Regions from separate parts of the Ancylobacter mangrovi genome, predicted to be linked through region 1. Evidence: predicted binding sites of a transcription regulator. Region 1 holds the regulator's gene; each other region holds the start of a gene.
What was found. Region 1 encodes PhoB, which activates phosphate uptake and scavenging genes when phosphate is short. Its sites were predicted from a motif close to TGTCATNNANCTGTCAT; they were not measured.

Region 1 (7,427 bases):
GCCCGGACTGGAAGTCCAACGTCGGCGCCGCCACCTCGGTGCAGTGGCCGGCCGGCGCGGGCGCCAAGGGCAATGAGGGCGTCTCGGGCATGGTGAAGAACACCAAGGGCGCCATCGGCTACGTCGAGTTCGTCTATGCCGCCGCCAACAGCCTGCCGACCACCAACCTGGTCAACAAGGCCGGCAAAATCGTGAAGCCCTCCGTCCCCGCCTTCATGGACGCCGCTGCCGCGGCCGACTGGGCCGGCGCGAAGAACTTCGCCGCCTCGATGATCGACACCGCCGGCGACAGCGCCTGGCCGATCGTCTCCGCCACCTACATCCTGCTGCCGAAGAACCCGAACAACGCCGACCAGTCGGCCGCCGTCATCAAGTTCTTCGACTGGGCCTACACCGCCGATGGCGACGCCATCGCCGAGAAGCTGCACTACATCCCGCTGCCGGACTCGGTCGTCGCCAACATCAAGAAGGCGTGGTCGAGCGAGGTCAAGGTCGACGGCAAGGCCGTCTGGACCAACTGATCGGGTCCGTCTTCCGCTTCCGCCGGAAGACCTCGAACAAAGCGGGGCGGCCGTTACGGCGGCCGCCCCTTCTCGTCTGTGCCTCTTCTCGTCTCCGCCCCCGGCCTGTAGCCTGACGGCGAGCCGGGCGCGGGCGAGCGCAGCGCAGACCCATTGACAAACACCGACGCCGAGCCCTGAAAGCCACGCCCTGAAACGCCGACCCGCGGGCCGCGACGCCGCGGGGAAGACGGGTCCGAGGATCACACGACATGGACGCCACTCTCAGTGGAACCGAGGCGACCACCGCCCTGAAAGCCGCGCACAAGCCGACCGGCCGTATCAGCGATCCCATTTTCGTCGGCATCCTGTGGGGCTGCGGGCTGCTGGTTCTGCTGCTGCTCGGCCTGATCATCGCCATGCTGTTCGAGGGCGGGCTGCCGGCGCTGCGCGAATTCGGCATTTCCTTCCTCTGGTCGACGAGCTGGAACCCGGTCACCGAGAAGTTCGGCGCCGGCGTCATGGTGTTCGGCACCGTGTTCAGCGCCGTGATCGCGGTCATCGTCGCGCTGCCGCTCTCCTTCGGCATCGCCTTCTTCCTCACCGAGATCGCCGCCGGCCCGCTGCGCCGCCCGATCGGGGTGGCGATCCAGCTCCTCGCCGCGATCCCTTCGATCATCTACGGCATGTGGGGCTTCTTCATCGTCGTGCCGCTGATCGCCGCCTATGTGCAGCCGCCCCTCATCGAGTGGCTCGGCCCGATCCCGCTGCTCGGCGCGCTGTTCCAGGGCCCGCCGCTGGGCGCGGGCATGCTGACCGCCGGCCTGATCCTGGCGCTGATGATCCTTCCCTTCATCACCGCCATGTTCGTCGAGGTGCTGGAATCGGTGCCCCCGATGCTCAAGGAATCCGCCTACGGCGTCGGCGCCACCACCTATGAGGTCTATCGCAACGTCTCCGTCCCCTATGGCCGCACGGCCATGGTCGGCGCGGTCATGCTGGGCCTCGGCCGCGCGCTGGGCGAGACCATGGCGGTGACCTTCGTCATCGGCAACGCGACCCGCATGTCGGCCTCGCTGTTCGCGCCGGGGGCGACCATCGCCTCCACCATCGCCAACGAGTTCCCCGAGGCCTCCATCGGCTCGCTCAAGCTGCAGTCGCTGATGCAGCTCGGCTTCATCCTGTTCGTCATCTCCTTCATCGTGCTTGCGCTGTCGCGCATGCTGGTCCGTTCGAAGCTCGAGGGCTGAGGAAGACAGATCATGGCATCTCTCGCCCGTCGCCGCGCCACCGACTACACGGTCAAGGCCCTCTCCACCGGCTTCGCCGCGCTCTCGCTCGTGCTGCTGGCCTGGATCCTGTGGACCCTGCTGGCGCGCGGCCTTCCCGCGCTCGGCCCGCACGTCTTCACCCGCATCACCCTGCCGCCGGGCGCCGGCGGCGGCCTGCTCAACGCCATCGTCGGCTCGCTGATCCAGATCGGCGTGGCGCTCATCATCGGCACCCCGATCGGGCTGATGTGCGGCACCTTCCTCGCCGAGAACGGGCGCAACACGCAGGTCGGCAGCGCGGTGCGCTTCGTCAACGACGTGCTGCTCTCCGCACCCTCGATCCTGATCGGCCTGTTCGTCTACCAGCTCCTGGTGGTGCCCTTCGGCGGCTTCTCCGGCTGGGCGGGCTCGATCGCCCTCGCCATCCTGGTGATCCCGGTGGTCGTGCGCACCACCGAGGACATGCTGAACCTGGTGCCGATCGGCCTGCGCGAGGCGGCCTTCGCGCTCGGCGCGCCGCAGTGGAAGGTGGTGACGATGATCACCTGGCGCGCGGCGCGCGCGGGCATCGTGACCGGCATCCTGCTGTCGCTGGCGCGCGCCGCCGGCGAGACCGCGCCGCTGCTGTTCACCTCGCTCGGCAATAATGGCTGGTCGGTCAGCCTCGACGCGCCGATGGCCTCGCTGCCGATCGCGATCTACCAGTACGCCGCCTCGCCCTTCGAGGACTGGGTCGCCCTGGCCTGGGCGGGTGCCCTGCTTATCACCGCCGGGGTTCTGGCCCTGAACGTCGTTTCCCGCCTTGTCCTGGCGAAGATGAAGTGAGACGAACCATGAATTTCGCACCCGAGACGTCGATCGACATCGCCTCCGCCGTCAACCGCGCGACCGCACCGTCGGCCGAGCCCAAGCTCAAGGTGGACAAGCTCAACTTCTATTACGGCGACAACCACGCGCTGAAGAACATCAATTTCGAGATCCCCGAGAAGCGCGTCACCGCGATGATCGGGCCCTCGGGCTGCGGCAAGTCCACGCTGCTGCGCATCTTCAACCGCATGTACCAGCTCTATCCGGGCCAGCGCGCGGAAGGGAACATCTGGTTCGACGGCGTCGACCTGCTCGGCAAGGACCTCGATTCCACCGTGGTGCGCTCGCGCATCGGCATGGTGTTCCAGAAGCCGACCCCGTTCCCGATGTCGATCTACGACAACATCGCCTTCGGCGTGAAGCTGCACGAGAGCCTGAACAAGGCGCAGATGGACGAGCGCGTGGAGTGGTGCCTGCGCAAGGCCGCGATCTGGGACGAGACCAAGGACCGCCTGCACACTTCCGCGCTCGGCATGTCGGGCGGCCAGCAGCAGCGTCTGTGCATCGCCCGCACGATCGCGGTGCGCCCGGAAGTGATCCTGCTCGATGAGCCGACCTCGGCGCTCGACCCGATCTCCACCTCGAAGATCGAGGACCTGATCGACGAGCTGAAGCAGGAATTCACCATCGTCATCGTCACCCACAACATGCAGCAGGCGGCGCGCTGCGCCGACATCACCTCCTTCTTCTACCTGGGCGAGCTGATCGAGGTCGCCGCGTCCAACGAGATCTTCACAAATCCGCGCGAAGCGCGCACCCGCGACTACATCACCGGCCGCTTCGGCTGAACCGGCGGCGGAGGATCATCCCATGACCGAACATATCGTCTCCTCCTTCGACAGCGACCTGAAGGACCTCTCGCGGCGCGTGGTCGAGATGGGCGGGCAGGCCGAGCGCCTGGTCGCCGATTCGGTCATGGCGCTGGTGAAGCGCGACACCGAGCTGGCGCAGAAGGTGATCGTGCTCGACGGGCCGATCGACCTGCTGCAGCGCGAGATCGAGGAGAAGGCCATCCTCACCATCGCCCGCCGCCAGCCGCTCGCCATCGACCTGCGCGAGATCGTCGCCGCGATGCGCATCGCCAACGACATCGAGCGCATCGGCGACCTCGCCAAGAACACCGCCAAGCGGGTGCTGGCGCTGACCGGCGAATTCCACCCGCAGAAGCTGGTGCGCGGCGTCGAGCACATGTCCGGCATGGTGCTGGAGCAGCTCAAGTCAGTGCTCGATTCCTACGCCAGCCGCGACGACGCGCGCGCGCTCGAGGTGTGGAAGCGCGATGGCGAGGTCGACATCCTGTACACCTCGCTGTTCCGCGAGCTCCTCACCTACATGATGGAAGACCCGCGCAACATCTCGCTGTGCACGCATCTGCTGTTCTGCGCCAAGAACATCGAGCGCATCGGCGACCACGCCACCAACATCGCCGAGACGGTGCACTACCTCTCCACCGGCCAGCTGCTCGCCGACGAGCGGCCCAAGCAGGACACCAGCAGCCTGACGACGGTCCCGTTCCCGGCCTGAGGCGGGCGGCGACCGTCCTCAACCGAGAAAAGCAATGCCGACCAACATCCTGATCGTCGAGGACGAGGAGCCGCTGACCCTGCTCCTGCGTTACAACCTCGAGTCTGAAGGCTATGCGGTGGAGAGCGTCGCCCGGGGCGACGAAGCGGAGACGAGGCTGAGGGAAAGCGTCCCCGACCTCGTCATCCTCGACTGGATGCTGCCGGGGCTTTCCGGCATCGAGCTGTGCCGGCGCCTGCGGGCGCGCCCCGAGACCGAGCGCATGCCGGTGCTCATGCTCACCGCGCGCGGCGAGGAGGCCGAGCGCGTGCGTGGCCTCGCCACCGGTGCCGACGACTACGTGGTGAAGCCGTTCTCGGTGCCGGAGCTGGTGGCGCGGGTCCGTGCGCTGCTCCGCCGAGCCAAGCCGGACCATATCTCCACCTTGTTGCGGGCCGGTGACATCGAGCTCGACCGCGAGACCAAGCGCGTGCATCGCGGCGGGCGGGAGCTGCATCTCGGGCCGACCGAGTTCCGGCTGCTCGAATTCCTGATGCAGTCGCCGGGCCGGGTCTATTCGCGCGAGCAGCTCCTCGACGGGGTGTGGGGCCAGGACGTCTATATCGACGAGCGCACCGTGGACGTTCACGTCGGACGCCTGCGCAAGGCGCTCAACCGCCCGCGTCAGCCCGACCCCATCCGCACCGTGCGCGGCTCCGGCTATTCCTTCAACGAGATGTTCGCCCGCGCGCACTGACGGGCGGGCGAACACCGGAAGGCGGGCGAACGGCCCGCCGCTCGTGCCTCAGGTGCGGGTGATCGACAGCCCGCCATCGACGAGATGGGCGGTGCCGGTGACGAAGGACGAATCGTCCGAGGCGAGATAGAGCACCGAGCGCGCCAGCTCCTCCGGCGCACCCACGCGCTTCAGCGCGTGCAGTCCGGTGAGGAAGGCCTGCGCCTCCGGCGTGTCGTTGGCCTCGCGATACATCTCCGTCTCCACCGCGCCGGGGAGCACGGCGTTCACCCGGATGCCCTGCGGGCCGAATTCGGCAGCGAGAGTCTGTGTGAGGCCGATCAGCCCCGCCTTCGAGGCGGCATAGGCGGCAAGGCCCGGAAAGGCGGCGGTGTAGCCGACGAAGGTGGAGGTGAAGATCACCGAGCCGCCGCCGGTCTTCAGCATCTCGGCGATCTGGTGCTTGGCGCCGAAGAACGAGCCGGTGAGGTTCACCGCCAGCGCGTCGTTCCAGCCTGCCGCCGAAACGCCGGTGCTGGGCCCCTTCTCGCCGAGCGTGCCGGCATTGTTGAAGGCGACGTCGAGCCTGCCGAAGCGCTCGACCGCCAGCGCGACCAGCGCCTTGGCATAGTCCTCCGAGCTGACGTCACCCGCCAGCGCCACGGCCTCGCCGCCCTTGCCGGCGATCTCGGCGACGAGCGCGTCGAGCTCGCCCTTGCGGCGCGCGCCGACCACGACCTTCGCGCCTTCCTGCGCGAACAGCAGCGCGGTCGCCCGGCCGATGCCCGAGCTGGCGCCGGTGACGATCGCGACCTTTCCGGAAAGCCTGTCCATATCGAATTCTCCATCATGCTATCGGGCGGGCAGGCCGTCATGGCCCGCCGCCGCCCTGTCGCAGATGACTATGGGCAAGAGACATCGTCCGAATTAGCCTGAAAATGATGGAACTCGCATCCGGAAAGACCGAACGATGAAACTGGACGGCATCGCCGCCTTCGTCGCCATCGCCGAAGCCGGCTCGATCAGCGAGGCGGCAAGGCGGCTGCGCCTGTCGAAATCCGTGGTCAGCGAACGTCTGGCGGGTCTCGAGCGCAGCCTCGGCGCCAGCCTGGTCCACCGCTCCACCCGCAAGCTCTCGCTCACCGACGACGGCGCGGCGTTCCTCGCCCGCGCCACCGGCGCGATGCGCCAGCTCGACGCCGCGGTGGCGGACCTTGCCGAAAGCCGCAGCACGCTGTCGGGACCGCTGCGGATTTCCGCGCCGGTGGCGTTCGCCCACCTGCATCTCGGCCCGGCGCTCTATCCGTTCCTGCTGCGCCACCCGGAGGTCGAGCTCACCCTCGACCTCGACGACCGGCGGATCGAGGTCCAGGCCGAGAGCTATGACGGCGTGGTGCGGCACGGGCCGCTGACGGACAGCCGGCTCATCGCCTGGCCGCTGGCGCGCAGCCGGCGCGTGCTGGTGGCGTCGCCCGGCTATCTCGAGCGGTACGGCGCGCCGCGCAACCTCGACGAACTCGATGGTCACCGGGGCGTCTTCTACACCCATCGCGGGATCGCCGACTGGCGCTTCGTGACGCCCCAGGGCGTGGTCAATGTCCGCGCCCGCCCCGGGCTGCGGGTGAACAATGGCGAACTGATGCGCGACGCGGCGGCGGCGGGAATCGGCATCGCCCTGCTGCCGATGTTCATCGCCGGCCCGGCGGTCCGGGCGGGCACGCTGCGCGTCGTCGATGTCGGCGCCGAGACCGAGGCCGAATTCATCTATGTCGCCCATGCCGAAGCGCGCCGGCCCTCGGCCAAGCTGCGCGCCTTCGCCGAGTGCCTGCGGCAGGCGTTCGGCGATCCGCCCTACTGGGACATTTAGCCGGCGTCTCGGCTGTCAGCTCTTGCCGCGCAGCGCGTTGTCGCCCTTCCGCGGCCAGTTGTGGCTCATCACGAAGTCGGCGATGCGCGGGGCGATGTCGGCGCGGAAGCGCGAGCCGTTGAACACGCCGTAATGACCGACCGTCGGCTGGAGGTAGTGCACCCGCATGTCGTCTGGCAGGCTGGAGCACAGCTTCTGCGCCGCCCGGGTCTGGCCGACCCCGGAGATGTCGTCATTCTCGCCCTCGATGGTGAGCAGGGCGACGTTGCGGATCCGCGAGGGATCGACCTTTTCGCCGCGATGGGTCAGCTCGCCCTTGGGCAGGGCGTGGTCGATGAAAACGGCCTGAAGCGTCTGCAGGTAATATTCCGCCGGCAGGTCCATGACCGAGAGATACTCGTCATAGAACTCCCGGTGCTTGGCGGCGGAATCGCCGTCGCCCTTCACCAAATGGCGGAACATGTCGGCATGGGCCTGGAGATGGCGCTCCAGATTCATCGCCATGAAGCCGTGGAGCTGCAGGAAGCCGGGATAGACCTGCCGCATGAAGCCGCCATTCGGCCAGGGCACGGTGGTGATGACGTTGCGCCGGAACCAGTCGAGCCCGCGCTCCTCGGCGAAGTGGTTCACCGCGGTCGGGCTCTCGCGGGTGTCGATCGGCCCGCCCATCAGCACCATGGAGG
Region 2 (7,427 bases), on a different contig from region 1:
CGAAGTCGCCCAGGGCATCAAGGGGCTCGACCCGGTGACGACCGGCCAGCTCTCGCGCGAGGAGATCGAGCGCGCCGAGCAGAACCCGAATCACCGGCTGAAGCTGCTGGAGCCGAAGGTGAAGCTGCCCGAGGCCAAGCGCCGCCGCGGCCCGCGCTACACCCCGGTCTCCAAGCGCCAGGACCGGCCGAACGCCATCCTCTGGCTGCTGCGCAACCATCCCGAGCTCAAGGACAGCCAGATCATGCGTCTGGTGGGCACCACCAAGACCACGATTGAATCGATCAAGGAGCGCACCCACTGGAACGCGGCGAACCTGACGCCGATGGACCCGGTGACGCTCGGCCTGTGCTCGCAGATCGACCTCGACATCGAGGTGCAGCGCTCCTCCAAGGACCGCCCGGCGGCCGCCGCCGGCGAGGGTGGGGCGACGCTGCTGCCCGCCGACGTCACCACCGGCGCCGGTGCCCAGGAGCCCTTCGTGCCGGCGCAGAAGCCGCGCGAGGAGGCGATCGACCTCGAGACCGTGTTCGCCAAGCTGGGCGGCTCGCGCAAGAGCGAAGCCGAGGACGAGTGAGCCTTCCGGCTGCGGCGGGACGAGGGCTCCCGCGCGGCGGAAACGCCTTTCCGGCGGAATAAAAAAGGGGCGCACCGGCGCCCCTTTTGTTTTGTCCGTTCGTCTCGCGAGCGTCCGCTCCGGCGGGCCCCGCCGGCGCCTAGGCCGCCGAGGCCTTCGGCAGCCCCCGCGCGCTCAGCGCGGCGGCGATCTCGTCCAGCGAAGAGGGATCGTCGATCGTCGCCGGCATGTTCCAGGGCTCGGCATCGGCGATCTTCTTCATGGTACCGCGCAGGATCTTGCCCGAGCGCGTCTTCGGCAGGCGGTGCACCGCGATGGCGATGCGGAACGCCGCCACCGGGCCGATGCGCTCGCGCACCAGGGCGACGATCTCGCTCTCGATCTCGTTCGGCGCGCGCGCCACGCCCGCCTTCAGCACCACGAAGCCGCAGGGCACCTCGCCCTTGAGCTCGTCATGGATGCCGATCACCGCGCATTCGGCCACGTCCGGGTGGGAGGCGAGGACCTCCTCCATGCCGCCGGTGGAGAGGCGGTGGCCGGCGACGTTGATGATGTCGTCCGTGCGCCCCATGATGAAGAGCTGCCCGTCGGCATCGCAAAAGCCGGCGTCGGCGGTCTTGTAGTAGCCGGGGAACTCGGCGAGGTAGCTTTCCCGGAACCGCTCGTCCTGCTGCCACAGCGTGGGGAGGCAGCCGGGCGGCAGCGGCAGCTTGATCGCGATCGAGCCCATCCGGTTCGGGCCGACGTGGTGGCCGCCCTCGTCGAGGATGTCGACCTGGTAGCCGGGCATGGGCACGCCGGTCGAGCCGACCTTGATGTCGAGCGCGCCGAGGCCCACCGGGTTGCCGGCGATGGCCCAGCCGGTCTCGGTCTGCCACCAGTGATCGACCACCGGAATGCCGAGCCTGGTCTCGGCCCAGACCACCGTGTCCGGGTCGGCGCGCTCGCCGGCGAGGAACAGGGTGCGCAGGGTGGACAGGTCGTAGTCCTTCATCAGGAGGCCCTCCGGGTCCTCCTTCTTGATCGCGCGCAGCGCGGTCGGCGCGGTGAACAGCGCGGAGACCTTGTATTCCTCGATCACCCGCCAGAACACGCCGGCATCGGGCGTGCCGACCGGCTTGCCCTCGAACAGCACCGTGGTGCAGCCGGCGAGCAGCGGCGCATAGACGATGTAGGAATGGCCGACCACCCAGCCGATGTCGGACGCGGACCAGAACACCTCGCCGGGCTTGACGTCGTAGAGCCCCTCCATCGACCAGCGCAGCGCCACCATGTAGCCGCCGGTGTCGCGCACCACGCCCTTCGGCTTGCCGGTGGTGCCGGAGGTATAGAGGATGTAGAGCGGGTCGGTCGCCGAGACGGTGGCGCATTCCACGCCGCGTGCGCTCGTCGCCACCTTCTCGCGCATCGTCGCCCAGTCGAGATCGCGGCCCTCCTTGAGGCCGGCCTCGGCCTCGGGGCGCTGGAAGATGACGCAGGCCGAGGGCGCGTGCTTGGCGATGGTCAGCGCGAGGTCGAGCAGCGGCTTGTAGGCGACGATGCGGTTCGGCTCGATGCCGCAGGAGGCGGAGAGCACGACCTTGGGCCGGGCGTCGTCGATGCGGCTCGCCAGCTCCGCCGCCGCGAAGCCGCCGAACACCACCGAATGCACCGCGCCGATGCGCGCGCAGGCGAGCATCGCGAACACGGCCTCGGGGATCATCGGCATGTAGATGACCACCCGGTCGCCCTTGCCGACGCCGAGCTCGCGCAGCACCCCGGCGAGGATGCGCACCTCGCGCAGCATCTCGGAATAGGTGACGGTGCGCTTGGCGCCCGTCACCGGGCTGTCGTAGTAGATCGCCGGCTGCTGGCCGCGCCCGGCGTCAACATGCCGGTCGAGCGCGTTGTGGCAGACATTGGTGAGGCCGCCGACGAACCAGCGGCCATAGACGCCGAGCGCGGGATCGAAGATCGCGCGCGGCTCGGCGATCCATTCGATGGCGCGGGCGGCGTCGCCCCAGAAGCCTTCGGGATCGTCGATCGAACGGGCATGGATGGCGGGGTAGCGGCTCGCGCGATCGGGGCGTGGCTCGGCGGACATGGTGGCGTCTCCAGGGGACCGGTTGTTCTTCTTGTTCTCGACCCGAGAATTCCGGCCCGCGGCTGTGATTTCAAGAAGGCGGAAATGCTTACGACCTTGGTCGATGCCGGAAATCCTGTCGGGCGGCCTGTCGTGGGGCCCGGTTCCGGAAGGGGTCCGAAATACAAACCGCCGGCCTGCGAGGCCGGCGGCGGAGTTAGTTTCGCCAGGTACTCCGCTCAGTGGAGCGGCGAGCCTCTGAGCCGCGTGATTTCGTCCTTCAGATGAAGCTTGCGGCGTTTCAGGTCCATGACCCGGACTTCATCGGAGCCCGGTCGGGCTACTTCCTCCCGTAACTCCTTCTCGAGCGCCTGGTGGCGACGTTCCAACTCCGCAACATGCGCCTGCATGGACATGGACAATATCTCCCTGTCTCTGGAAGTGAACGTCATCAGTCTGTCACTTGCGGCTAGCGCTGTCGACGAAACGATGCGCTGCACCGCAACACGGCGGCGTGCGGGCGGCCGTATTGCGGGGCGGCGGAAGGACGGCGATACTGCGCGAAACGCCCCGGCCGGAACGGGGCGAGTCGGTCGCGGTTCGAGCGTTAGGCACAGATGACGGCGGATGAGGAACGCGAGCTTCGGGCCCTTCTGGAGCGCCTGAAGCAGGAGCATCGCGATCTGGATGCAGCGATCGAGGCGCTCCACGAGATGCCGGGCAACGATCAGCTCCAGCTCGCCCGCTTCAAGAAGCGCAAGCTGGCGCTGAAGGACCGGATCAGCTTCGTCGAGGACCAGATCTGCCCCGACATCATCGCCTGAGCGGCGGGGGTGCCCCGCCGGGCGGCCCCGGCGCGCGAGGCTTCATGCGCGCCGGAGCCTGATGGTCAGAACTGCGTGAGCAGCACGTCGGCGTTGGTCTTGTCGGCCTTGCTCGGCACGTCCTCGACATTGAGGACCAGCACCTCGCCGTCGTCGACCAGCATGGAGTAGCGCTTGGAGCGCACGCCGAGGCCGGCGGCCGCGCCGTCGAAGTCGAGGCCGAGCGCCTTGGCGAACTCGCCATTGCCGTCCGAGAGGAAGAGGATCTTGCCGCCCGCATTGGAGGCCTTCTCCCAGGCCGCCATCACGAAGGGGTCGTTGACCGCCGTCACCGCGATGGTGCTGACGCCCTTGGCGAGGATCTCGTCGGCACGGGCGATGAAGCTCGGCAGGTGGTTCTTGTGGCAGGTCGGCGTGAAGGCGCCGGGCACGGCGAACAGCACGACCTTCTTGTTCTTGAAGACCTCGTCCGTGGACTTCGGCACCGGCCCGTCGGCGGTGGCGACACGGAACGTGGCGCTGGGAAGCATGTCGCCAACCTTGATCGTCATGGGCTTTTCCTTTCGACGCAATGATTTCACGCGGGTCGGCGGGCCGCGGCCGCAGGCTCCGCCCGGCCGCGATCATACGCGCGCGGCGGCGGAGCCGCACGGGCCCGCTGGCGCAGTAGCATAGTCATTTCCCGCTTCTCGGGAAGAAGCTTCAGTGCGTGGAAAGCGGGGCTTCGACCTCGACCGCCCGGCTGCCGTCGGTCAGGGTGAAGCGCAGCGGCGTGGTGGCGATGTCGGCGCCGTCGGGCACCCCGTCGACCGGGAGCACGAACACGATCTTGCCGTCCGGGCCGGCCTCGCGGGTGGGGAGCGGCAGCGCCCAGCTCTCGTCCGGGCCCTCGACGAACAGGTCGGCATGGTCGGCGTTCGAGGTCTTGGCCTCGATGCGGATCGACTTGTCGTCGCCCGCCTGCTCCAGCACCGCGGTCTCGATGGCCGGCGTGCCGCTGGCGCCGAGCGCGGCCGGCTTCGGCACGCTGGCAAGCGCGGCGGCGAGCGCGGGGGAGGGGGCATCGCCGCCGGGCGGAAGGTCGAGGCTGAGGGTGGCGTTGGCCGGCTGGCAGATCTTCTCGCAGACGGCGAAGTCGAGATTGAGCTTCAGCGTCACGGGCTTGGCCGCGTCGGTCGGCGTGACCTCGATCGGGATCACGACGTCCTTCTTGTAGCCGATGGACAGGCTCCCGCCCTCGTCGAAGCGGATCGGCGCCGGCCAGAGGATCTTCACGCCGCCGACATTCTGCGAGCCCGACCAGTCGAAATGCGGGGGCACGCCGGCATCGCCCGGATAGCGCCAATAGGTCTTCCAGCCCGGGGCGAGGCGGATCTCGACGCCGCCGGTCAGCGAGGCGTGGTCGGCCGGCCCGCCGATGAGGCGCACCGCGGTGCCGTCCGGCGCGGACCAGTCGGAGGCGGCTTCGGCGCGCGCGGCACGGGTGCCGAACGGCACGAGCGCGGCGGTGGCGAACAGGGCGAGGACGATCGGAAAGCTGCGAGACATGACCATGGCGATAGCCTCTCCCGCCGCGGCGCGAAAGTATGCGGCCCGCACTTTCGTGTGAGCCCCTCGGCACCCCAAAGCCGGGGCCGGCGGCGCGGGGTTGAAAATGCGCCACTTGGGTTTACGCTTTCCTTCATGTTGATGGGACGAGGAAGCGACGAGGGTGCCGGCGGCGGGTCCGGCGGGACCTTCCTTGACGGACAGATGCTGGTCGCCATGCCCGGCATGCGCGACGAACGCTTCGCCCGTGCCGTGATATATCTGTGCGCGCACTCGCCCGAGGGGGCGATGGGCATCATCGTCAACCAGCCGGCAAATCACATCAATTTCACCGACCTCTTGGTGCAGCTCGACGTGATCCCGCAGGAGGAGCGCATCCACCTGCCGAACAGCGCCGGCGGGGTGAAGGTGCTGCGCGGCGGCCCGGTGGAGACCGGGCGCGGCTTCGTGCTGCACAGCGCCGACTTCTTCATCCAGGATTCGACGCTGCCGATCGACGACGGCATCTGCCTCACCGCGACGCTCGACATATTGAAGGCGATCGCGGCCGGCGGCGGGCCGGCGAGCGCGGTGCTGGCGCTGGGCTATGCCGGCTGGGCGCCGGGGCAGCTCGAGAACGAGATCCAGCAGAATGGCTGGCTGCACTGCCCGGCCGACACGGCGCTGGTGTTCGGTGCCGACACCGCAGCGAAATACGAGCGCGCCCTGCGCAAGATCGGCATCGATCCGGGCATGCTCTCTTCCGATTCCGGCCACGCCTGACGCGCGCCCGGACGGGTCACGTCCGGCAATGGCGAGCCGCTCGCCATGCGCGGTGGCCGGGCGGCCTCCCACGAAATGCCTTCGAACCGGGATTCGCCAGCGAGCCCCGCATGCGTTGCGGCGAGGGCCGGAAGTCGGCCGGCTCAGGACGTCGGTTTGGACTGGGCGAGGGCGGGGCTCGTCGAGGGCGCGGCGCCCGGGCCGGCGCCGGCCGATCCACCCGTACCCGCCGGATTGCCGCCCGGCGGCTTGGAGTCCGCCGGCTTGGCGTCCGCCGTTCTGGCGGGCGCCGGGCGCGGGGGAGCGGGACGCGGCGGGGGCTGGTCGCCCCGAACGGGCGCAGCCGCCGGAGGCTGGCCGCGGACCGCGCCGGTCTTCGCCGTGGCGGCGTTCGGCGGAGCACTCGTCGCCCCATTGGGCGCGCCGCCCGCCGGGGCGCCTTCGACCGCGCCCGGCCGGGCATCGGGCTGAGGCCGCGCGTTGGCCGCCGCTTCCGCCGTGGCTGCACTGGCGCCGGCCTCGGCCGGCTCGCCCGGCGCCGCGCTGCGGGTGCTCGTGCGGCTGACGCCGCGGGCGGCGGCGCGCGAGAGCTGGCGCCCGCGCTCGGACAGCGCGCGCCCGCGCTCCATCAGCGAGGGCGGCGTACCGTCGGCGATGATGAGCTTGCGCGCTTCGTCCGCGTTCATCGGCTCGCCGAACAGGCGGCCCTGGCCGAAGCGGCATCCGAGCTTGCCGAGCGCGACCGCGGCCTGCTCGGTCTCGATCCCCTCGGCGACGATGTCCATGCCGAGATCGTGCGCCATGTTGATGATGGTGCGCAGGATGATCGGCCGCTGCGCCTTGTTGCCGTTGCGCCCCAGCGCCTTCATGAAGGTGCGGTCGACCTTGATGGTGTCGAAGGGGAAGCGCTGCAGATAGGCGAGCGAGGAATAGCCGGTGCCGAAATCGTCCAGCGACAGGCCCGCGCCCAGCTCGCGCATCCGGGTCAGGATCTGCGCGGCATATTCCGGGTTCTCCATCGCCAGCGACTCGGCGAGTTCCAGCTTCAGCGTGCCGGGCGCCACCACGTTGCGGGCGAGCACCGCCTTGATGTCCTGCAGCAGGTCGTGGCGCAGCATCTGGCGCGAGGAGATGTTGACCGAGACGAAGATCGGCTCGCTGCGCGAGGCGCGCTGCCAGCCGCCGAGCTGGCGCGCCGCGCTGTCGAGCAGGAACAGGCCGAGATCGACCACCAGCCCGGTATCCTCGGCGATGGTCAGGAAGTCGTCGGGGCCGAGCGTGCCCAGGCTCGGGTGCTGCCAGCGGGCCATGGCTTCGAAGCCGGCGACGGCGCGGCTCGAAAGGTCGACCACCGGCTGGTAGACGACGTTGATCTCGCCGCGCTCCAGCGCCTGGCGCAGATCCTCCTCCATGCTCAGGCGGTCGAGCTTGTGGGTGCGCATGCTCGGGCGGAACACCTCGATGCGGTCGCCGCCCACGCGCTTGGCGAAGAACATCGCCAGTTCCGCGTCCTTCAGCATCTCGCCGGGCGAGCGCTTCTGGCCGTCCGCCAGCACGAGGCCGATCGAGGCGGTGATGAAGATCTCTCGGTCGCCGAAGGTGATGGGCGCGCGCAGCGTGCGCCGGAGCGTGTCGGCGAAGGCGGTGATGCGCT
Region 3 (7,427 bases), on a different contig from region 1:
TATAGGGCGACTTGGCGTCGATCGCCTGGGCGACCATGCGGATCACCGCGTCGAGCAGCGCCTTGCGCGACTTCAGCGCCAGCGTGGTCTCGATCGCCACCGCCGCATTGCCGGAGAGCGCGCGGGCGAGGTCGAGGCTGTCGTCCGACACCGTCTCCTCGAGCGCGGTGCGATGAAGCAGGGCGAGCCCGCCAATGGTCTCGTCGCCGCGGTCGAGCAAAGGGATGACGGAGCAGCGGAACACCTCGCCCGGCCCCAGCGTGACGCCTTCGGTGAGCTGGGCGAGCACCGGGTCGCCGCCGGTCTCCGTGGCCTCGAGATGAACCACGGTCCGGCGCGCCAGCGCATGCACCAACCGGCCGCCGAAGCCGACCGATCCCGCGCCGAACGGGCCGATGGTGGCGAAGGCGCCGAGCGGCTCGCCGCGGCGGTGGACGATGCCGATGAAGCTCTTGCAGCCATCCTCGCTGAGCAGGATCACCCCGGCCTGCGAATGGGTGAGATTGATGGTCTCCTCCAGCAGCCGCCGGACCAGCAGGTCGGGATCGCGTTCGGCCGAGAGCGCGCGGCCGATCTCGATGAAGCGCTGGATGGTGAGGCGCGCATTGCGGATGGCGCGCGAGAGCGTGTCGATCTCGGCCACCGAGGAATGGATCTCGTCCGGCGCGTCCTTGAAGTTGAAGGACTGGATCGCGTCCGCCTCATGGGCGATGGCGACCAGCGGCTGGCTCACCGCGCGCGCCGTGAGGCGGATCGCCACCACCACGAACAGGATCAGCGCCAGGCTGATCCAGCCGAGCGTCGCCACCAGGCTGCGCACGCCCGCCATCACCTCGTCATGGGGCATCGCCACCGCCATGCCGAAGGTCCAGGGGCCGACCGCGAGCGGGGCGACGTGGATCATCCAGCGCCTTCCGTGCTCGCTGAAGCTGTCGGCCTGCGTGCCTTCCAGATGCGCCCGCACCGCGGCCAGCATGAACGGCACCACCGGCGGCACCGGCCCTTCCGCCCGCCGCGCCGCCGGCCCGCTGCGCAGGCCCGAGGGCGTGGCAACGTTCGCGCTGCTCGCCGCGATCACCGCGCCGCTCTCGTCGGCGATCAGGATCTCCGAGGACGGGGTGCTCTTCATCCGCTTCAGCTCGCTCGACAGGTCGGCGAGGCTGAGGTCGATGCCGACCACGCCGCGCCCGCCGGCGAGGCGGTGGGCGATGGTCACGCCGGTCTCGGCGGTGGCGAAGAAGCGGTAGGGCTGGGTGAGGATCGGGCCCCCCTTCGCCATCGCCTCCATGTACCAGCCGCGCTGGCGCGGGTCGTAGCTGAAGCCGGGCCGGTCGAGCGTGCCGACCTTGCGCAGCGCGCCGTCGAGGAAGGTGAAGCCGGCCTCTGCCCCGCCGGGGCCGTTTGTCACGCTCTGCAGCAGATAGGCCGCGTCCGCCCGGGCGCCGAGATTGCGCCGGGCGATGTCGGAAGTCAGGTGACGCAGCAGGAGGAAGTCGCCATTGTCGTAGCCGACATAGATCGCGGATGTATAGGGCATCGTGTCCATGACGATGCGAAACCGCTCGATCAGTTCGCCGCGATCCTCGATCTCGGGCGAGCCGAGCTGCGGGTCGGCGGCGAAGAGCTGCGTCAGCAGATCGAGGCTGTTGAAGCTCTTGTCGATATGCGAGCGGCTCTCGCCGGCCATGCGAGCGAACAGCGTCCCGGTGGCGTCCTCCAGTATTGCCGCGGCGCGGTTGTTGACGAGGAACACGATTCCCGCCAACGCGAGCGTCACCGTGACGCCGAACACCAGCGCGAGGTGAGTATCAAGGCGCCTCTTCACCATGACGGGCGCCCTCCCTCGGGAGCTGTTCGCCAAATGGCGACCCGATACGTTTCGAATTAACGACGACGTTCGAACCAATACAAGCGTATTTCGCTACCCGCGCCGCCGGTGGACAGGATGATCGCGCCGGCATTCGACTTCCGGCGGGGATGCGCGGGGAAGGCCGATGTGCGATTTGTATCGCGCACGATCAAACCACGGGCAGAGGTGGGGGCGTACCTGGATGAGGGCACGGCGCGGGCGCGAGCAGGCCGGAGGTCGGCCGATGCGGGGCGGGCGGTGAGCGCCGCGGCCGCAGGCGTATCGCACGGCTCCACTGCGTGCCCGGATTCCCGGACCCTCGGGCGCGACGGGCTGGGCTGCGCGCAGGCTGCGCTCGGCCGCGACCAGGAGCTGCACGGCGCCGGCTTCGCCATCTACCGCAAGGCGCATGGTGCCCTGCATGGCGCCTCGAATGGCGCCCCGCATCCGGGCGCACCGGCCGGCGGGGCGACCGGCCGGGTCGAGACGCCGGCGAGCCGGCGCGGGCTGCTCGCGGGCGTGGCGCTGGCGGCCGGGCATCGCCGCCGCATCTTCGAGGGCAATCGCTCGGCCGCGGTCCAGTTCGACGAAGGAGCCTGCTATGTGCGCTCCTTCTCCGACCCCTATCGTGCGGATGTGGAGACCGGCTTCGACTTCTTCCTGCTGGAGCTGGCCCCCGCCGCGCTCGACCGGACCTTCGCCGAGCTCGACCTGCCGGCGGCCGAGGGGCTCGCCTGCCGCCCGGGCGAGAAGGACCCGGTGTTCGCCGCGCTCGCCGGCGCGCTGCTGCCCGCGCTCGAGCGGCCGGACCACGCCGCGCCGCTCTTCGTCGAGCAGGTCGTGTGCGCCATGCAGACCCATCTCGCCGCCCGCCATCACGGCCGGCCGCCGCGCTGCGGGCACTGTCTCGCCCCGCGCCGTCTCGCCCCGCGTCAGGTCGCCCGCGCCAAGGAGATGCTGCTGGCCGGCATGGACGGCACGGTCCTGATCGCCGACATCGCCGATGCCTGCGGCGTCTCGCGCAGCCATTTCATCCGTGGCTTCCGCGAGGCGACGGGCGCGACCCCGCATCACTGGCTGGTGGTGCAGCGCGTGGCCCGTGCGCTAGCGCTGCTCGCCCATTCGCGCCTGCCGCTCGCCGAGATCGCCGTCTCGTGCGGCTTCGCCGACCAGAGCCACATGACGCGGCTGGTCGCCCGCCTGACCGGGACCACGCCCGGCGCCTGGCGGGGACGGCACTGATGCCGGCAGGCGACGCCTGCGCCGCCACGGCGCACTTTTGTTCAATACGCCCGCGCGCCCGCGCGGCACACAGGTGCCCGCGCGTCCGAGCCATCTTCAGGGGGCTCCGACCCGGCCGATCTTCGCCCGCGCGCCCCGGGGTCCCTTGCCGGGGACGGTCCGCCACGGCGCGCCACCAAACCATGCCCCGCCACGGCGGGAACTTGCCGCAGCCTTACCTGCCCGCAGTTCGTCTCACCATGTGAAGGAACGCATCATGCCCAGCATCACCACCAAGGACGGCGTCGAGATCTTCTACAAGGACTGGGGTCCGAAGGACGCCACGCCGCTGGTCTTCCACCATGGCTGGCCGCTCTCCGCCGACGACTGGGACGCCCAGCTCCTGTTCTTCCTGGCCAAGGGCTACCGCGTCGTCGCCCATGACCGGCGCGGCCATGGCCGCTCGAGCCAGGTCTGGGACGGCCACGACATGGACCACTACGCCGCCGACGTCGCCGCCGTGATCGAGCATCTCGACCTCAAGGGCACGGTGAACATCGGCCACTCGACCGGCGGGGGCGAGGCGCTCCACTACACGGTGAAGCACGGCAAGGGGCGCGTCGCCAAGCTGGTGCTGATCGGCGCCGTGCCGCCGCTGATGCTGAAGACCGAGGCTAATCCGGGCGGCCTGCCGCTCGAGGTGTTCGACGGCTTCCGCGCCGCGCTCGCCGCCAACCGTGCGCAGTTCTTCCTCGACGTGCCGGCCGGCCCGTTCTACGGCTTCAACCGCGAGGGCGCGAAGGTCTCCCAGGGGGTCATCGAGAACTGGTGGCGCCAGGGTATGATGGGCGGCGCCAAGGCGCATTACGACGGCATCAAGGCCTTCTCCGAGACCGACTTCACCGAGGACCTGAAGGCGGTCGACGTGCCGACCCTCGTGATGCATGGCGACGACGACCAGATCGTGCCCTTCGCCGATTCCGCGCCGCTGTCGGCCAAGCTCGTCGCGGGCAGCGTGCTCAAGGTCTATGAGGGCTTCCCGCACGGCATGTGCACCACCCATGCCGAGGTGATCAACGCCGACCTGCTCGCCTTCATCGAGAGCTGACCCGGCTGCGCCGGCCGCCCGCCTTTCGCGGCGCGGCCGGCACTCGGCACTGGGCGCTCAGCGCCCGGCGGCGGCTTGGCCGACCGCCCAGTCGCAGAAGGCGGCGGCCAGCGCCGCCTTCTCGCCCGCCGGCGCGTAGCCGAGCCGGTAGTCCGGCCCGTGCACCCGCAGTTCCGGGAAGGGCTCGGCGAGGTCGCCGCGCTCGACCAGATCGGCCACCACCTCGATCGGCGCGGCGATCACCCCCTGCCCGGCCAGCGCCGCCTCCAGCGCGATGTAGAAATGGCCGAAGCGCGCTGCCCCGGCCGCGAGGTCGGCCGGCAGGCCGGCGGCCACCAGCCAGCGCGCGAGCTCGCCCGGGCGGGTGACGGATTCCAGCAGCCGAACCCCCTCGCGCGCGGCCGGCGCGCCGAGCCGCTGCATGAGACCGGGCCGTGCCGCGAGGTCTGGGCGCGCCATCAGCCCGATCTCCTCGCGCAGCAGGGCGAAGCTGCGCAGATCCCCCTGCAGCGCCTCGCCCCGCCGGATCACCACGTCGAACGGAATCCCCGACCAGTCCTCGCCCGTGTGCATCGGGCGCACCCGCACGTCGACCTCGCCGGCCTTCGCCTGGAAGTCCGGCAGGCGCGGCATCAGCCAGCGCATGGCGAAGGTGGCGGGGGCGATCACCTCCAGCACCTGCGGCACGGCCTGCGGCTGGAACGCCTCCGCCGCCGAGGCGACGAGGTCGAGCGCGGCGCCGGCGGCGCGGGCGAACTGGGCCGCGGCGGGCGTCGCCACCATGCGCCGGCGGTTGTTCTCGAACAGCGGCGTGCCGAACCAGCTCTCGATCGCCGCGAGCTGCTTGCTGACCGCACTGTGGGTGACGCCGAGCTCCTCCGCCGCCTCCGTCACCGAGCCGATGCGCGCCACCGCCTCGAACGCCACGAGCGCCTTGAGCGGCGGAAGGGTACGTCGCATGTCCTGTGTTCCGAAATCTCTTCTGTTCCAAAAGCTCACATAGTGACGGAACTAATATCGCTTTACTCACGCTCGCAATACTAAATAATAAAACACATAGAATAACTCACGATGCGTCGGCAAACCGATAAGCATACGCATTGTTTGCGACAGTTTAATTACGGAATCATCAGATGGATATGGCATTGCCCGGCGCCGGCGCGCCGCGCGAGGACGAGGTCGTGCGCGAGGAGGTGGTCGTGAACGGGCGCTGCTACCGGCGGCCGGCGCGCACCACGGTCGTGATCTGCTTCGACGGCTGCGATCCCGCCTATGTCGAGGCGGCCGCGCGGGCCGGCGTGACGCCGGCGCTGGAGCGGATGCGGCGCGAGGGCGTCGACGTGCTGGCCGAGGCGGCCATGCCGACCTTCACCAATCCCAACAACGTCTCGATCGTCTGCGGCGCGCCGCCGGCGGTGCACGGTGTCGCCGGCAATTTCTACCTCGACCGCGCCACCGGCGAGACGGTGATGATGCTCGACGCGGCGCTGATGCGCGCGCCCACCATCCTCGCCGGTCTGGCCGGCATCGGCGAGAAGGTCGCGGTCGTCACCGCCAAGGACAAGCTGCGCAAGGCGCTGGCCTTCGGGCTGGAAGGCATCGCCTTCTCCGCCGAGCGGGCCGAGGGCACCAGCGAGGCCGAGCACGGCATCGCCGACGCCGCGGGGCTGGTCGGCCTCGCCCGGCCGGACCAGTACTCGGCCGAGCTGTCGCTCTACGTGCTCGACGCCGGCATCCGCCTGATCGAGACCGGCCATGCCCGGCTGCTCTATCTCTCGCTGTCCGACTACGTGCAGCACAAATACCCGCCCGCAGCGCCCGAGGCGCTGGCCTTCATGGCGGCGGTGGATTCGCGCCTCGCCCGGCTGGCCAAGCTCGGCGCGGTGGTCGCCATCACCGCCGATCACGGCATGACCGACATGGCGAGGGCCGACGGCACGCCGCGCGTGACGTATCTGGGCGACGTGCTCGACGCCGCCTTCGGCGCCGGCGCGACCCGCGTCATCTGCCCGATCACCGATCCCTTCGTGCGCCACCACGGCGCGCTCGGCGGCTTCGTGCGGGTGCATATCCTGAAGGAGGGCATCGACCCGCAGGCGGTGCGCGCGGCCATCGCCCGCCAGGAGGGGGTCGAGCTGGTGCTCTCCGGCGCCGAGGCCGCCGCCCGCTTCGAGATGCCGGCCGACCGCGAGGCCGACTTCGTGGTGACCGGCACCGAAGGCACCGCGCTCGGCGCACGGGCCGAGGACCACGATGTCGGCCAGCTCGCCGGCGAGCGGCTGCGCTCGCATGGCAGCCTGCATGAGCAGCGCGTGCCCTTCATCCTTTCGCACCCGCTGACCCAGGATGGCGACACCGCGCACCTGCGCAACTTCGACATCTTCGATGTCGCGCTGAACCGGGTGGGCTGAGCGATGCGCCGCGCCGTCATCGTCATCCTCGACGGGCTCCGCCGCGACTTCGTGGACGAGCACCGCACGCCGGCCCTCGCGGCGCTGAGGGCGCGGGCCGAATACTTTCCCGGCTATCGATCAGCCTTTCCCTCGGCGACGCGGGTGGTCTCCTCGACGCTGGCGACCGGTTGCTGGCCTGCTCGCCACGGGCTCGCCGGCAACACCATGGCGCTGATCGAGGAAGGCCGGCTGGTGCGGCACGATGCCGGCCATCCCGACTTCCTGCAGCACAAAAGGAGCGTCACCGGCGCCTCGCTCGCCGTGCCGACACTGGCCCAGCGCGTGGCCCGGCAGGGCGGGGCGAAGACCGGCGGGGCGGTGATCTTCAACAATGTCTCGCCCGGCGCCGCCTATGCCCACGACCCGGACGGGCACGGACGGGTCTATCACCGCGCCGGCTCGTTCGGCCCGGGCCGGATGCCGCTCGCCGACGGGCTCGACGTGACGCTCGACGCCGGCGGCGACCGGATCATGACCCACCGCTTCGTCAACGAGGCGCTGGTGCCCGGCGGTCCCGCGCTGGCGGTGCTGTGGCTCGGCGAGCCCGACCATGTCCAGCATTCCGCCCCGCTCGGCTCGCCCGAGCATCTCGGCGTGCTGAAGGCGGCGGACGCCAATCTCGCCCGCGTGGTGACGGCGGTCGACGCGCTGCGCGCGGCCGGCGAGGACGTGCTGCTGATCGCCGGCTCCGACCACGGCCACGAGACGGTGAGCGGCATCGTCGACATCGAGGACGAGCTGGTCGCCGCCGGTCTGAAGGCCGCCCCCGATTCCGACGACGTGGTGGTGTGCGCCA
Region 4 (7,427 bases), on a different contig from region 1:
TGGCCCGGTCGGCCGGGTCGTGGCCGAACAGCACCTCGGCGAGGAGCGCGGCGTCCGGCACCGAGCGGGCGATGACGCCGACCGTGTCAAGGCTCGGGCTCTCGGCGAGGATGCCGGTGCGCGGGATCCGCCCGAAGCTCGGCTTGAAGCCGACCGCGCCGCAATAGGCGGCGGGGCGGATCAGCGAGCCGCCGGTCTGGGTGCCGACCGCGAGCGGCACCTGCCCGGAGGCGACCGCAGCGGCGGAGCCCGAGGAGGAGCCGCCCGGCGTGTGGGCCGGATTGTGCGGGTTGCGGGTGGGGCCGGGGTGCAGATAGGCGAGCTCGGTCGTCACCGTCTTGCCCATGATGACGGCGCCGGCCGCCTTGAGCTGGGCGGTCACGAAGGCGTCCTGCTCGGGCGTGCGGCCCTCGTCGAGCGCCGTGCCGTTGGCGGTCGGGATGCGGACCGTGTCGATGATGTCCTTCAGCCCGACCGGCACGCCGTGCAGCGCCCCGATAGGCTGGCCGGTGCCGCGATAGGCGTCGAGCGCCCGCGCCTGGGCGCGCGCATGCTCGGGGTCGAACCAGGCCCAGGCGTGCAGGTCGGGCTCGGTCGCGCTTATGCGGGCAATGCAGGCTTCGGTCAGCTCCTCGGCCCTGAGCGCGCCCGAGGCGATGCGGTTGCGCTGTTCGACGGCGCCGAGCCCGACGATCGCCTCGGCTCCCCTGAAGGTCGGTTTCGCTGTCATCGGCCATACACCAGGTTGGGCAGCCAGTAGATCGCGTCCGGCGCCGCATAGACAATCGCCATGGCGATGAACACCATGAACAGGAAGGGCATCACGCCGCGGAAGATGTCCGTGAGCTGCACCTCGGGGGGCGATATCCCCTTCAGATAGTAGGCGGACATCGCCATGGGCGGCGTGAGGAAGCTGGTCTGCAGGTTCAGCGCGACCAGGATGCCGAAGAACAGCGGGTCGATGCCGAAATGCGGCAGCAGCGGCAGGAAGATCGGCACGAAGATGATGATGATCTCCGACCATTCCAGCGGCCAGCCGAGCAGGAAGATGATGATCTGCGCCAGGATCAGGAAGGTGAGCGGCGACAGGTCGAGGCCGGTCACGAAGTTGGCGATGATCTGTTCGCCGCCGAGATAGGAGAACACCGAGGAGAAGGTGTAGGAGCCAACGAACAGCCAGCACACCATCGCCGTGGTGCGCGCGGTCAGGTAGACCGACTCACGCAGCCGCTGGAAGGTGAGCGCCCGGTAGCCGGCCGCCAGCACGATGCCGCCCAGCGCGCCGATCGAGGCCGCCTCGGTCGGGGTCGCGAGGCCGAACAGGATCGAGCCGAGCACGGCGAGGATCAGCACCGCGAGCGGGAAGAACGAGGTGATGAGCATCCACACTACCCGGCCGATCGGCACGTCCGGCACCTCGTCGGCGGTGGGGCGCGGGGCCGCGTGCGGCTGCAGGATCGAGCGGCCCATCACATAGACGAGGTAGAGCCCGACCAGGATGAAGCCCGGCAGCAGCGCGCCGGCATAGAGCCGCACGATCGAGACGCCCGAGGCGGCGGCGTAGACGATCAGCATGATCGAGGGCGGGATCAGGATGCCCAGCGTGCCGCCGGCGCAGATGATGCCGGTGGCGAAGCTCTTGTCGTAGCGCGCCTTCAGCATCGCCGGCAGGGCGAGCAGGCCCATCAGCGTCACCACCGCGCCGACGATGCCGGTGGCGGTGGCGAACAGCGCGCAGGTGATCAGCGCCGCGACGCCCATCGAGCCGGGGATGTTCTTGGACGCGACATTGAGGGTCGAGAACAGGCGGTCGACGATGTTGGCGCGCTCGACGATGTAGCCCATGAACAGGAACAGCGGCACGGCTGTGAGCACTTCGTTCGACATCACCGAATAGGTCTGGTTGATGAAGAGGTCGAAGATGCGGTTGTTGAAGAAGCCGGCTATCCAGTCGGACCATCGTTCCAGCGCGCCGGCGGTCTCGGACAGCCGGTGATAGGCGCGCCACATGCGGTCGCCGTCGAAATAGGCGTAGTAGCCGAAGCCGATGCCCATCGCCATCAGCGTGAACGCGATGGGAAAGCCGAGGAACACCACGAAGATGAAGAGCCCCAGCATCAGCAGGGCGACTTGAGGGTCGGTCACAGACGTGCTCCGTCGGTCTGTCTGAACAGGTGGGCGATCACGGACGGGGCTGGTGCTCGAGTTCGTACTCGTGCTGATGGATCAGGGCGTCCTCGGTCTCCTCGACGTCCTTCTCCGCCCGCAGCCACTCGCCGGTGCGCAGGCACAGGATGCAGCGGAATATCTGGGCGAGGCCCTGGATCGCGAGCAGGATGCCGGCCGCCACCATGGCCGACTTGAACTGGAAGATCGGCACGCCGGCGGGGCTGTTGATGCTGACCTCGCCATAGCTCCAGGAGCGGCTCGAATACTTCCAGCCGGTGACGATCAGCGCGATCACGCCCGGGTAGAAGAAGATCAGGTACAGCACCAGATCGACCGCCGCCTGGGTGCGGGGCTTCCACAGCCGGTAGACGAAGTCGCCGCGCACGTGCCCGCCCTGCGACAGGGTGTAGGCGCCCGCCATCAGGAACAGCGTGCCGTACATGATGAACGACATGTCGAACGCCCACGGCGTCGGCGCGTTCAGCACGTAGCGCACGAAGACCTCGTAGCTGGTGCCGAAGGTCATCAGGATGATCAGCCAGGCGAAGGTCTTCCCGAACCAGCCCGACAGCCGGTCGGCGAAGCGTATGTATCCGATCAATGGGAGCTCCCCGGTCAGGATGCCGGCAGCGCGTCGGGCGCGCCGCCGGCCGATTCAGGCTTCCGAACAGGTCAGATCGAGAGTTTGCCCGGGAAGTAGTGCTCATAGGCGAGGCCGAGATCGGCCTGGTTCATGAGCTCGTAATAGGTGACGCGTTCCACCCAGGCGCGCTGGCTGTCCATCACCCGCTTCATGTAGTCGTCCTGGCTGAGCGTCTCGATCAGCACGTCCCACGCCACGAGCTGCGCGTTCAGGATGTCCTTCGGCGTGCGGTAGACCGTGACGCCGAGGTCGTTCTGAAGCTTCTGCAGGTCGGAGGAGTAGTTATCGAGCGCGAAGTAGGTGTTCGCCGAGGCCGACGCGTTGACGCCGTGCTTCAGGATCGCCTGCAGGTCGGGGTCGAGGTCTTCCAGGAAGTCCTTGTTGAACAGGAACTCGAAGGCCTCGGACGCCTGGTGGTAGGAGCTGAGATAGTAGTTGGTGGCGACGTCCGCCGTGCCGAAGCGCAGGTCGGAGGAGGGGTTGTTGAACTCGAAGGCGTCGATGACGCCGCGCTCCATCGCCGGCACGATCTCGCCGCCGGGAAGCTGGGCGACGCTCATGCCCATCTGCTGCATCAGGTCGGCGGCGAGGCCGACCGTGCGGTATTTGAGGCCCTTGATGTCGGCGAGGCCGTTGATTGGTTTCTTGAACCAGCCGAAGGGCTGCGCCGGCATGGGGAAGCCGAACAGGCCGACCACGTTGAGCCCGAGGATCTCCTGGGTGAGCTCGCGATAGAGCTCCTGGCCGCCGCCCTGATAGTACCAGCCGAGCATGGTGGTGGCCGAGCCGCCGAACACCGGGCCGGTGCCGAAGAAGGAGGCGCCCTTGTGCTTGCCGTACCAGTAGGACGACACGCTGTGGGCGGCATCGATGACGCCGTCGTTCACGCCGTCGAGCACCTGGAAGGCGCCGACCACGGCGCCCGCGGGCAGCAGGTCGATCTTCAGGCGGCCGCCCGACATCTCTTCCACCGCGACCACGTACTGGCGGGCGAACTCCATCCAGATGTCCGACGCGGGCCAGGAGGTCTGCATCTTCACCACGACGGGCGCCTGGGCCAGCACGGCCGGGGCGGCAAGGGCGCTGGCGGCGACACCGCCGGCCAGGGCACCCGAACTCAGGAACGAGCGGCGCGACAGCGCCTTGGTTGATTCAGACATTTCGTCCTCCCTTTTTCGTATTTCCGGACACGGTCCACGTTTCCTGACACGGCCCAGGTGCCTCCAGCGCTTTGCATGGCCGGTTTGCATTAAAAACTATTGATCAGGAAACCACGTTCGGCAAGTTACAAGCGCGCCTTACGTAAATGACATTGTCGTAAGACATCGAGCGTTCGAGCATAAGACACCGCATTCGCCCCGGAGATGCTTTCCGGGGACGGCGGATCGGTCTGCAACACATGGGCCCGCCCCGGAGATCGCTCCGATACGGGTCCTGGCACGCGGAAGGGCTGCGGCGGATGCGGGCGCGCGTTCCCCGATGGCGTCGGACGTCGGATCCCTATGGCGTTCCGTGCCTTCGGCCGAAGGCCGGCAGGAATCCTTGCCCGTGGAAAACGCTTCGCAAATGGGTGGCCCCGAACCGGATCCGGGGCGGGGCCTTCACGCCATGAGCCCTTGGCGCGCCTAGACTTGCCGCGGTCTCGCGGCGGGGCCGTCGGCGCCCGTCAGGTCGCGGCCGGCTCGGCATGTGTCGGTGGCGATGCCATGGCGTTTCTGGCTCATAAATCCTCCCAATGTGCGTGCCCGGCCAGGCCGAGTCTTCCACACCGCGCGACCAAGAAATGATCGCGCCGGGCAGCGCTTTTCGCGCCTTGTCCCGCTGCTGCAAGGAGACGATGCCCAAGAGGTAAGTGCAAGTACTATTTCGTCGTTTTCCGCCTATTCCGATTGTACGAAAGTCGTACGTCTCCGTGTTTCCGCACAGTTTCCGCGTCCATTTGTCATCCGCCTGTCATTCGCGGCCCTTTGAAGTGCCGCGACGACGGGGCCCGGCCCCGTATCATCAGGGGACATCAATCATGCGCTCGATTCTTCTCGCAGGCGTGTCGGCGGTCGTGCTCGGCCTCACGGCGGCCGGCGCCGTGGCCCAGTCGCCGGCTCCGTTCAACCGGATCGCGACCTTCAACGTGATCGACAACCTGCCGGCGGGGGCGGATCCGGCGAAGTCGACGGCGGCGGAGATCATCACCTTCACGGAAGATGGCAAGACGCTGATCTACAGCGACAGCCCCGGCCACCGGATCGGCTTCGTCGACATCACCGACCCCAACATGCCCAAGGCGGCGGGCGTGGTGGCGCTCGAGGGCGAGCCGACCACCACGGTGGTGATCGGCGGCAAGGCCTATGTCGGCGTGAACACCTCTGAATCGAAGTCGAACCCCTCGGGCCATCTGGCGGTGGTCGACATCGCCTCGCGCAAGGTCGAGGACAAGATCGACCTCGGCGGCCAGCCCGACGCGGTGACCAAGAGCCCGGACGGCAGCTACCTCGCCATCGCGATGGAGAACGAGCGCGACGAGGAGATCAATGACGGCGCCATCCCGCAGATGCCGCCCGGCAATTTGACCTATTTCGAGGTCAAGGACGGGCGCGTGGTCGACGATTCCAAGAAGGTGGTCGACCTGACCGGCCTCGCCGCCGTGGCGCCGGAAGATCCCGAGCCGGAATATGTGGACATCAATTCCCGCAACGAGGTCGTCGTCACGCTGCAGGAGAACAACCACATCGTCATCGTCGACCTGCCCACCGGCAAGGTGACGAACAGCTTCTCCGCCGGCACGGTCGACCTCGACCACATCGACACCAAGAAGGACAAGGTGATCGACCTGTCCGGCTCGATGAAGGACGTGCCGCGCGAGCCCGACACGGTGCAGTGGATCGACGACGACCGCTTCGTCATCGCCAATGAGGGCGACTGGAAGGGCGGCACGCGCGGCTTCTCGATCTTCGACAAGACCGGCAAGCTGCTGTTCGAATCCGGCACCGCGCCGGAGCACATGGCGGTGCGCCTCGGCCACTATCCCGACAAGCGCAACAAGAAGGGCATCGAGATGGAGGGCGCGGAGGTCGCGACCTTCGGCGACGATCGCCTGATCTTCGTCGCCTCCGAGCGCGGCTCGATCGTGTTCGTCTACCGCGACAAGGGCGGCGCCGAGGTGCCGGAGTTCCTGCAGGTGCTGCCGGGCGGCGTCGGCCCCGAAGGCCTGATGGCGATCCCCTCGCGCAACCTGTTCGTGACCGCGAGCGAGACCGACCTGCGCGAAGAGGGCGGTATCGGCGCGCTGGTGACGATCTATGAGCGCCAGCCCGGCGCCAAGGTCGCCTATCCGACCATCGAATCCGCGAACGGGCCGGATGGCCTGCCGATCTGGTGGTCGGCGCTCTCGGGCTTCGCGGCCGACCCCTCGACCCCCGGCAAGCTCTACGCGGTGACCGACAGCGCCTATGCGCAGGGCCGGATCCTCACCGTCGACGCCTCGGCGATGCCGGCGAGGATCACCGCGGCGACGATCGTCACCCGCGACGGCAAGCCGGCCAAGGGGCTCGACCTCGAGGGCATCGCGGCGCGGCCTGAAGGCGGCTTCTGGCTGGTCTCCGAGGGCAACCCGGAGAAGAAGCAGGACCCGACCCAGAACCTGCTGCTGCAGGTGGGCGCGGACGGCGCCATCGCGCAGGAGATCGCGCTGCCGGAGGCGGTGGCCGCGCAGGCGATCCGCTACGGCTTTGAGGGCGTGACGGTGACCGGCTCGGGCGCCGACGAGACCGTGTGGATGGCGGTGCAGCGCGAGTGGAAGGACGACCCGAAGGGCTTCGTCAAGCTGATCGCCTACAAGCCCGCCGACAAGAGCTGGAGCTATGTGCGCTACCCGCTCGACACGCCGGAGAAGGGCTGGATCGGCCTTTCCGAAATCACCGCCTACAAGGACGGCCTGGTGGTGATCGAGCGTGACAACCTGATCGGCCCCGAGGCAAAGGTGAAGAAGCTCTCCTTCGTCTCGCTGAACGGCGTGACGCCGGTGGCGCTGGGCTCGGAGGCGAAGCCGCCGGTCCTCACCAAGACCGAGGCCAAGGACCTGATGCCGCTGCTCAAGGCGCCGAACGGCTATGTGCTCGACAAGGTCGAGAGCTTCGCCATCGACAAGGACGGCAACGCCTTTATCGTCACCGACAATGACGGCGTCGACGGCTCCTCGGGCGAAACGCAGTTCATCGCCATCGGCAAGATGGACTGATCGCGAACCTTCTGCAGACGCTGCGAGCGGGAGCCCTTCGGGGCGCCCGTTTCGTTTTCGGGCTGGGGTCCGCCACCCGTCGGCCATCACCGAAATTTCCCGTTGCGGAACCTCGCCAGAAGACGCGCGCTGCGGTATGACTGACCGGTCAGTCATTTTCGAGGTGTGCCATGGCGAGCGGAGACGGAAGCGGGGAGGGCGGCGGCGCGAAGCCGCGGGCGACTGCCCCGGCGCGCCGCCGCGCCAGCAAGGAGCCGGCCGACCGGCGGCGCGAGATACTGGAGGCGGCGCTGGTGGTGTTCGCCGAGGCGGGCTTCGCCGGCGCGCGCATGCAGGACGTGGCGGCGCGCGCGGGCGTCGCCAAGGGCACGCTCTACCTCT

Region 2: the regulator PhoB is predicted to act here: its motif matches at 3,086-3,102, upstream of NVS83_RS15810 (YdcH family protein).
Region 3: the regulator PhoB is predicted to act here: its motif matches at 5,285-5,301, upstream of phnA (phosphonoacetate hydrolase).
Region 4: the regulator PhoB is predicted to act here: its motif matches at 4,753-4,769, upstream of NVS83_RS19430 (esterase-like activity of phytase family protein).

Annotation. Positions count from the first base shown of each region.
Region 1 covers NZ_JANTHY010000002.1:470,188-477,614, forward strand. Annotated here, with positions in the region: gene pstS (phosphate ABC transporter substrate-binding protein PstS) at 1-521, shown strand, start outside; gene pstC (phosphate ABC transporter permease subunit PstC) at 773-1,750, shown strand; gene pstA (phosphate ABC transporter permease PstA) at 1,763-2,596, shown strand; gene pstB (phosphate ABC transporter ATP-binding protein PstB) at 2,605-3,426, shown strand; gene phoU (phosphate signaling complex protein PhoU) at 3,449-4,162, shown strand; gene phoB (phosphate regulon transcriptional regulator PhoB) at 4,197-4,898, shown strand; gene NVS83_RS08025 (SDR family oxidoreductase) at 4,947-5,711, opposite strand; gene NVS83_RS08030 (LysR family transcriptional regulator) at 5,848-6,744, shown strand; gene NVS83_RS08035 (polyhydroxyalkanoate depolymerase) at 6,760-7,427, opposite strand, start outside.
Region 2 covers NZ_JANTHY010000006.1:80,254-87,680, forward strand. Annotated here, with positions in the region: gene NVS83_RS15800 (DUF1013 domain-containing protein) at 1-577, shown strand, start outside; gene NVS83_RS15805 (propionyl-CoA synthetase) at 717-2,660, opposite strand; gene NVS83_RS15810 (YdcH family protein) at 2,879-3,055, opposite strand; gene NVS83_RS15815 (YdcH family protein) at 3,257-3,463, shown strand; gene NVS83_RS15820 (peroxiredoxin) at 3,529-4,014, opposite strand; gene NVS83_RS15825 (protein-disulfide reductase DsbD domain-containing protein) at 4,166-5,017, opposite strand; gene NVS83_RS15830 (YqgE/AlgH family protein) at 5,147-5,773, shown strand; partial or broken gene NVS83_RS15835 (EAL domain-containing protein) at 6,430-7,427, opposite strand, start outside.
Region 3 covers NZ_JANTHY010000003.1:28,149-35,575, reverse strand. Annotated here, with positions in the region: gene NVS83_RS09895 (HD domain-containing phosphohydrolase) at 1-1,828, opposite strand, end outside; gene NVS83_RS09890 (helix-turn-helix transcriptional regulator) at 2,108-3,091, shown strand; gene NVS83_RS09885 (alpha/beta fold hydrolase) at 3,348-4,178, shown strand; gene NVS83_RS09880 (LysR family transcriptional regulator) at 4,236-5,138, opposite strand; gene phnA (phosphonoacetate hydrolase) at 5,312-6,589, shown strand; gene NVS83_RS09870 (alkaline phosphatase family protein) at 6,593-7,427, shown strand, end outside.
Region 4 covers NZ_JANTHY010000009.1:58,014-65,440, forward strand. Annotated here, with positions in the region: gene NVS83_RS19410 (amidase) at 1-730, opposite strand, end outside; gene NVS83_RS19415 (TRAP transporter large permease) at 727-2,145, opposite strand; gene NVS83_RS19420 (TRAP transporter small permease subunit) at 2,183-2,770, opposite strand; gene NVS83_RS19425 (TRAP transporter substrate-binding protein) at 2,842-3,972, opposite strand; gene NVS83_RS19430 (esterase-like activity of phytase family protein) at 4,833-7,046, shown strand; gene NVS83_RS19435 (TetR/AcrR family transcriptional regulator) at 7,217-7,427, shown strand, end outside.